One region of the Ligilactobacillus salivarius genome, then DNA from elsewhere that is predicted to be linked to it. Evidence: predicted binding sites of a transcription regulator. Region 1 holds the regulator's gene; the other holds the start of a gene.
The links. The regulator HrcA, encoded in region 1, represses chaperone genes, less so after heat shock. The targets are predictions, from matches to a motif close to TTAGCACTCNNNNNNNNNGAGTGCTAA.

Region 1 (4,131 bases):
TACCAAGATATAATTTGAAATTAGAACAATGGAAGATAGTGAAAAATGGAGGTTTTTTACCTGTAAATACTTTTAAAGAAAATTATGATAGAGTGAATCTTTTCTATGACGATAGAATTAGATGTATTTATCAATATAATGAAGAAAAAAATAGATATCAATCTGAGAGAATGATAGATTTAAGTTAGGAAGGGATATAGATGGAAATCGTAAAATTGAAGGAACCTTATGATAAAAATGCAATTGTTGATTCTCCAATTGTATTGGCTTTAGGTTTTTTTGATGGAGTTCATCGTGGACATCAAGAAGTAATAAAAAGAGCTATAGAAAAAGGAAAAAGTTTAGGTGTAAAAGTTGCAGTAATGACTTTTGACAGACATCCAAAAATCATCTTTCAAAATATTGATGGTGAAAAGTTTAAATATCTAACAATGTTGGATGAAAAACTAGAACATTTTAAAAATTTAGGTGTAGATATAGCTTATGTTGTTAAGTTTGATGAAAATTTAGCTTATCTTTCACCACAAGATTTTATAGATAAATATGTAGTAGGGTTACATGCAATATGTGTTGTTGCAGGTCAAGACTACACTTATGGAAAACATGATATTGCTAATATGGATACTATTTCGGATTTTGCAAAAGGAAGGTTTGAAATAATAACTGTAGACCACTTACAACGTAATGATCAAAAAATTAGTTCTACTCAGATAAGAAAAGATTTAGATAGTGGGAATGTGGAAGCCGCTAATTTGCTATTAGGATATCAATATGAAAATCATGGAACTGTTGAACATGGTTTTAAGAGAGGAAGAAAAATAGGATTCCCAACTTTAAATGTTTCTATCCCTAAGAATGAACGTATTTTAGGGGAGGGTGTATATGCTGTTAAAGTGAAAATAGATAAAGATAATTTATGGTATGAAGGAATGGCATCTATAGGGCATAATGAAACATTTGGTGATGATTTAGAAAAAACAGTTGAGATAAACCTATTTAATTTTGATAAAAGTGTTTATGGAGAAAAAGTTATTGTTAAATGGTATAAATTTTTAAGAGAAATGGTGAAATTTGATAGTGTTGAGGAACTAATAGATCAATTAAATAAAGATAAAAGAGATACTGAGGTCTTTTTTGAAGACTTGAAAAAAAATTAGCACTTATAGGGTTACTCTGCTAATTTTTTGGCTAAAACTCTTGACTAATCCCATTAACTAGGTTATATTAATAATTGACTTAGCACTCTAATGTGTTAAGTGCTAAAAGAGGTGGTTGGTTTGCTAACTGAAAGACAGTTGTTGATTTTGGAAACAATAATCCGAGATTATACTGATTTAGGACAGCCTATTGGTTCTAAAACTTTGCAAGAACAATTACCTATACGTGTTAGTTCAGCTACTATTCGAAATGAAATGGCAGTTCTTGAAAAACAAGGTTTTATAACTAAAGAGCACTCTAGTTCTGGTCGAATTCCTTCCCTTAAGGGATATCGTTATTATGTTGATAATTTAGTTAAACCCGTTAAAATAGATTCTAAATCTGTAAGAAGTATTCAATCTCTATTTGGAAATGAATATCGTAGAGCTGATGAAATAATAGAAATGTCTGCAAAGATATTGTCTGATTTAACTAATTATACGGCGATAACTTTGAGACCAGAAGCTAGTGATTTAAAACTCGAAGGATTCAGGATGGTACCATTAGGAAATGGCCAAGTAATGGTTATTCTCGTTGCCAGTGATGGATCAGTTGAAAGCCAAATTTATAATTTACCTAATAACATAGATGGAGAGTCTCTAGAAGCTGTTATTAGGCTAATTAATGATAAATTGGTAGGTTCTTCCCTTAGTGAAGTCACTTCTAAACTACAAGAATTGCAGCCGTTACTTACTAAATATATTGAAAAATCTGATGGATTTATCGATGTATTTGGTGGAATCTTAGATAAAGCTATCAAAGAGCAGTTTTATATTGGTGGAAGGCGAAATTTGTTAAATTTTGCTAACGGTAATAATTTAGAACAGATCAAATCCCTGTATTCATTAATTGATGATGAATCAGATAAGATTGGTGGGTTAGTAGATAATACGACTAATCCACATGATCATCATGGAATTTCGGTTAAAATAGGTGATGAGATGTCTGATAGGTTATTGTTAGATTACAGTCTCGTATCGGCGACTTACAATGTTGGGAGTCATGGTCGTGGCATGATTGCTATTTTAGGACCTACTAACATGCCTTATTCTAAGATGATAGGATTGGTTGAAGTTTTCCAAAAAGAGCTAACTAAAAAATTAATTGATTATTACCGAAATTTTGATGAGTGATAATTGAAAGGGGTGGCGATGTGTCTGAAGAAGAAGTAAAAGTTTCTGAGCAAAATGATGACAGTGAAAAAGAAATTAAAGAAGATGATAAAGCTTCATCTGTTGAGAACGAAAAATCAGTAGAGGAGACAGATGATTCTTCAAAAGCATTAGATGAACTTCAAAAGAAGTACGATGATATTGAGGATAAATATTTACGAGCTGAGGCTGAAATGGCTAACATGACACAACGTTTTAAGAAAGAACAAGAAATGTTGTTGAAGTATGAGGGTCAAGATTTAGCTCGTGATATTTTACCAGTTATTGATAATTTAAACCGTGCTTTAGAAATTGAAGTAGATAATGATGCATCACAGCAACTGAAAAAGGGTATAGAAATGGTTGCTCGTGATATGGAAAAAGCCTTGAAAAACAATAATGTTACTAAAATAGATTCTTTAGGAAAGGTGTTTGACCCTACTTTACACCAAGCTGTAAAGACAGTTCCTGTTGAAGAAGGACAAGAACCAGAAACTATAGTACAAGTTTTCCAAGACGGATACATGCTAAAAGATAGAGTATTACGACCAGCAATGGTTGTTGTAGCTCAATAAGTAGTATTTAATTAATATATTTATAAAAGAGGTAATACATTTATGTCAAAAATCATTGGTATTGATTTAGGTACAACAAACTCAGCTGTTGCTGTACTAGAAGGTAAAGATCCTAAAATTATAACAAATCCAGAAGGTAATAGAACAACTCCATCAGTTGTATCATTCAAAAATGGTGAAACACAAGTTGGTGAAGTAGCTAAGCGTCAAGCTATTACAAATCCAAATACAGTATCTTCTATAAAGCGTCATATGGGAGATGCAAACTATAAGGTAAAGATTGAAGATAAAGAATATACTCCACAAGAAATTTCAGCAATGATTTTACAATACATTAAAGATTATGCTGAAAGCTACTTAGGTGAAGAAGTGTCACAAGCTGTTATTACAGTTCCTGCATACTTTAACGATTCACAACGTCAAGCAACTAAAGACGCAGGTAAGATTGCTGGTTTGAAAGTTGAAAGAATTGTTAATGAACCTACAGCTGCAGCTTTAGCTTATGGTCTTGATAAATTAGATAAAGATGAACGTATTTTAGTATTTGACCTTGGTGGTGGTACTTTTGACGTTTCTATCCTTGAATTAGGTGATGGAGTATTTGAAGTTCTATCAACTAATGGTGATACACATCTTGGTGGTGATGATTTTGATAATAAGATCATTGATTGGTTAGTTGAAAACTTTAAAGCTGACAATGGAATTGATCTATCTCAAGATAAAATGGCTATGCAACGTTTGAAAGATGCTGCTGAAAAGGCTAAGAAGGACTTGTCTGGTACAACAGAAGCACAAATTTCACTACCATTTATTGCTGCTGGTGAAGCTGGTCCTTTACACTTAGAAACATCATTATCACGTGCTAAGTTTAATGAATTAACTGAAGATTTGGTTGAAAGAACAAAGATTCCTGTACGTAACGCTTTAGCTGACGCAGGATTAACAAATGCTGATATTGATGAAGTTATTTTAGTTGGTGGGTCCACACGTATTCCTGCAGTTAAGGAAGCTGTTAAGGCTGAAACAGGACATACTCCTAATGAATCAGTTAACCCAGATGAAGCTGTTGCTTTGGGGGCTGCAATTCAAGGTGGTGTTATTACAGGTGATGTTAAGGATGTTGTTTTATTAGACGTTACACCTCTATCATTAGGTATTGAAACAATGGGTGGTGTATTTACTAAGTTAATTGACCGTAATACAACTAT
Region 2 (4,131 bases), 550 kb from region 1:
AAACTAATACACGTTTTGCACCAGCTTCAAGGTGAGCAGATGCCTTTTCTTTAGATGTGTAGAAACCTGTTGATTCAAGAACTAAGTCTACGCCATCGTTCTTAACCCAAGGAATGTTCTTAGCATCAGCTTCAGCATAAACAGGAATTTCCTTACCATTTACGATAAGTGCGTTGTCTGTAGCAGAAACTTCACCGTCAAATTGACCATGAGCTGTATCATATTTCAATAAGTGTGCTAACATTGCTGGAGATGTTAAGTCGTTGATAGCAACAACTTCCAAGTCCTTAGATGTTTCAGCAATACGACGGAATGCTAAACGACCGATACGGCCAAAACCATTAATACCTACTTTAGTTGTCATAACTAAAATTTCCTCCTTTAGGAAATGAAAATTTTATTTTATTTTAAAAGGTAATAGAATTACTACCCTTTTAAAATCATCTTAGCAGCTCCTTCGTCAGTAATCAAGTATGTTTTCTCAGGAGCGTTCTTCATGTATGCTGCTATTGCTCGTGCCTTAGAACTACCACCAGCAACAGCGATTATACAATCCATATTCGCGAGATCTTCAAGTTGCAATCCAATTCTAGGAATCTTGTAAACAACTTTCCCCTTATCGTCAAAGAAATAACCAAAAGTCTCAGACACAGCCTTACGCTCTTTTAGCATTGCTACCACATTTTTAGGCATCGAACGTCTCTCTGCCATACTAATTGCTTCACCTATACTATGAACAGCAGCATTACTCTGTCTAATTAAATTCACAACTTCTTGTACTACGGGTTCATTAAGAAGCGGACGATAAGTATCTTCGCTAACCTGTTCAGGCACATATAATGTCCTGTGATTACCACCAGTTTTTTCAGCCATCAAGCCACATACATTATTCGCCTGAATATCTAACCTTTCGCCTATACCACCACGGGCAGGCACGAAAGTCAAATCTCTATCTACTGCAATTTCGGAAGTCAAACAGGTAGCAACTTTGGCCATCGTAGTACCACCCATTGCAGCAATGACATTTTTACCCTTAGGCAATTCCTTACCTAGGATATCATTTACTAACTTGCCCATGTCCTCAATAATCAAAGGCTGTCTATCACTATCTCCCGAAACAATTAAACAGTTTCTTATACCTAGGTATCGAGATAATTCTTTCTCCATTTGTTGTAACCCTAATAAAGAGTCCATCAACTTGGAAAGGCCTTGTATTGTTCTTTTACCTTTAGCAGTCAAAATCATACCAGACTTTGTTGAAGCAATTAATTCTTGCTTCCTCAAATAATCTGTTTCAGTCCGCAAAACTCGTTCACTCATGCCCAAGGTTTGTGCTAATACTCTTCTGCCAACTGGTTCAGACCAATCAATATTTCTTAAGATAATGAATCTTTTCCTCAGAACATCAATTAAATCTGGAACGATTGACTCAATCAACTCTACTTCCTCGCGCATTTTATGTCCTCTTTCTTGCGGGACTCTTGACGTCCAACAGTGTCATCGAGCGACCCAGTTAAGTTAAAAAGAAAAAGTACAACAACAATTAATTAACCATTAAACTGTTCTTATACCTCAACTACATTTGTAGTATATCAATATTCTTTAAATTTTGCAAGCCTTTAAACTCTCTAATTTGAGCGTTTCTTTATAAATTCTTTAAATCTTAATTAAATTAACTTTTCTATAAATAATATCAAAATATTCAGAATTTTTATTTCTAAATTTCATTTTGTAATGATAAAATCCGAACATTATTTATAATAAAATAAAAAGCCAGCTCAACCCTGAACCAGCTTAAAAATTAATTATATGCCGTCTCGGAGTCGAACCGAGATTACAAGAACCGGAATCTTGTGTGATATCCATTACACTAACAGCACAAATTAAATAACGTTATTGATTTTACTTCATATAAACTTTAAAAGCAATAAAATTATTTTCATTTAATTAAGGCTTTAAATTTGACCATCATTGACCTTTGTACTAAACTAGCAATATAAGAGCTTGAATGCTAAAATTATTCAAGAATATAAATTTTATTTAGGAGGTTTCTCTTATGAATTTAGTGCCTACAGTTATTGAACAATCTTCACAAGGTGAACGCGCTTATGATATTTATTCACGTTTATTAAAAGATAGAATTATTATGGTATCTGGTGAAGTCAATGATGACATGGCTAATGCTATCATCGCCCAACTTCTATTTTTAGATGCTCAAGATTCTGAAAAAGATATTTATATGTACATTAATTCTCCTGGTGGTTCTGTTTCTGCTGGTTTAGCAATCTACGATACAATGAATTTCGTTAATGCTGATGTTCAAACTATCGTTATGGGTATGGCTGCATCTATGGCTTCTGTCCTTGCAACAGCTGGTACCAAAGGTAAACGTTTTGCTCTACCTAATTCTGAAATTATGATTCATCAACCATTAGGTGGTGCTCAAGGACAATCAACTGAAATTCAAATTGCTGCTGAACACATTCTTAAGACTCGCAAGTTAATTAATCAAATCTTAGCTGACGGTTCTGGTCAAGATATTGAAACTATCAATAAAGATACTGAACGTGACAATTTCATGACTGCTCAACAAGCTGTAGATTATGGTTTGATTGATGGTATTATGAAGAATAAGAAGAAAATTAAATAATTAATACATTATAAAAAAAGTTCCTAGACCATGAAATCTAGGAACTTTTTTTATAGTACCGCAATACTTTCACCAGCGCGTATTTTTTCGGCAATTTCATTTAATTTTCTCAACCTATGATTTATACCAGATTTAGAAATTGGTCCTCCAGGTATAAGTTCACCCAAATTCTTTAAGCTTTCTTCTGGATGCCCCAATCTCGCTATTGCTACTTCTTGTAATTTCTGTGGTAATTTATCAATTCCCACCTTAGCATCAATCAACTTAATATTATCAATTTGCTTTTTAGAAGCATCTGCGATTTTATTAAGATTAGCAGTTTCACAATTCACAATACGATTAACTGAATTTCTCATATCCCTAACAATTCTAATATCTTCAAATTTCAGCATGGCATTAGTTGCACCTATCAAAGATAAAAAGTCTGCTATTTTCTCAGCTTCTTTTAGATAAGTAATATAACCACTTCTTCTCTCTGTTTTCCTTGCATTTAATCCATATCTATTCATCATTTCACATATTGTATCATTATGATCTTCATATAGTGAGTAAATTTCTAAATGATATCTACTTGTTTCAGGATTATTAACAGAACCAGTTGCTAAAAATGCCCCACGTAAATATGATCTTACCTTGGCATCGTCATCCAAAAATTCTAAAGGAACAGTTTCTTTAATCTGAAAATTATCTAATATATCTAAATCCTTTAAAATTTCATTTGTTCCAGTTTTTAAACGTACAATATAAAAATTATTCTTCTTCAATTTCATCTTTCGACGAACGATCAATTCACTCTCTATATCGTAAAACTGCTTTAATAATCGGTAGATACGCCTAGCAATAGCTGGATTTTCTGTTTGAACACTTAAAACAAATTGCTTATTAACAATACTCAATGAGCCATTCATCCTTATTAGTGCCATCAATTCAGCCTTAGCATTACCAAAATGAACCTCAAGCATTGTAAGTTCTTTTTTTACATCACTAGCGTATGACATTCCTCCACCTCTATTCTATACTCTAATTAAATTCATCGTCGTTCCATGACTTGGGTCTTCCAGTAAGTCTCATCAGTTCATCTACAACCTGATCTCCATTATGGAAAATTCCTCTATCACGCATTAATAAGAAGTTATCTGAAATAACTCTTGTTCCTTGTTCACGTAAACCTGAAAAATCATGTTTTACTTGATATAAGTATTCGTCGTATTTTTGTCTGTCTAAATAATCGCTAGGCACATTTTCAGTATTTACCAACACTGTGTCAATAAAGTTTTTACCCAAATGACTATTCAAAACTTTAACATGATCTGCATCTGAAAAATGTTCAGTTTCACCCTTTTGAGTCATGATGTTACAAATATATATAACCTCAGCCTTAGTTTCACAAACTGCACGACCCACATTTTCAATCATTAAATTAGGCAAGATACTAGTAAATAGACTTCCTGGCCCTAATACAATCTGATCAGCATTCATAA

Region 2: clpP (ATP-dependent Clp endopeptidase proteolytic subunit ClpP) is a predicted target of HrcA. The motif match lies at 1,989-2,015, and genes of this name have one in related genera.

The regions. Positions count from the first base shown of each region.
Region 1 covers NZ_CP117983.1:660,400-664,530, forward strand. Annotated here, with positions in the region: gene truB (tRNA pseudouridine(55) synthase TruB) at 1-188, shown strand, start outside; gene ribF (riboflavin biosynthesis protein RibF) at 201-1,157, shown strand; gene hrcA (heat-inducible transcriptional repressor HrcA) at 1,278-2,330, shown strand; gene grpE (nucleotide exchange factor GrpE) at 2,351-2,923, shown strand; gene dnaK (molecular chaperone DnaK) at 2,966-4,131, shown strand, end outside.
Region 2 covers NZ_CP117983.1:1,206,788-1,210,918, forward strand. Annotated here, with positions in the region: gene gap (type I glyceraldehyde-3-phosphate dehydrogenase) at 1-364, opposite strand, end outside; gene PTA89_RS05985 (sugar-binding transcriptional regulator) at 427-1,455, opposite strand; gene clpP (ATP-dependent Clp endopeptidase proteolytic subunit ClpP) at 2,057-2,650, shown strand; gene whiA (DNA-binding protein WhiA) at 2,701-3,648, opposite strand; gene PTA89_RS06000 (gluconeogenesis factor YvcK family protein) at 3,671-4,131, opposite strand, start outside.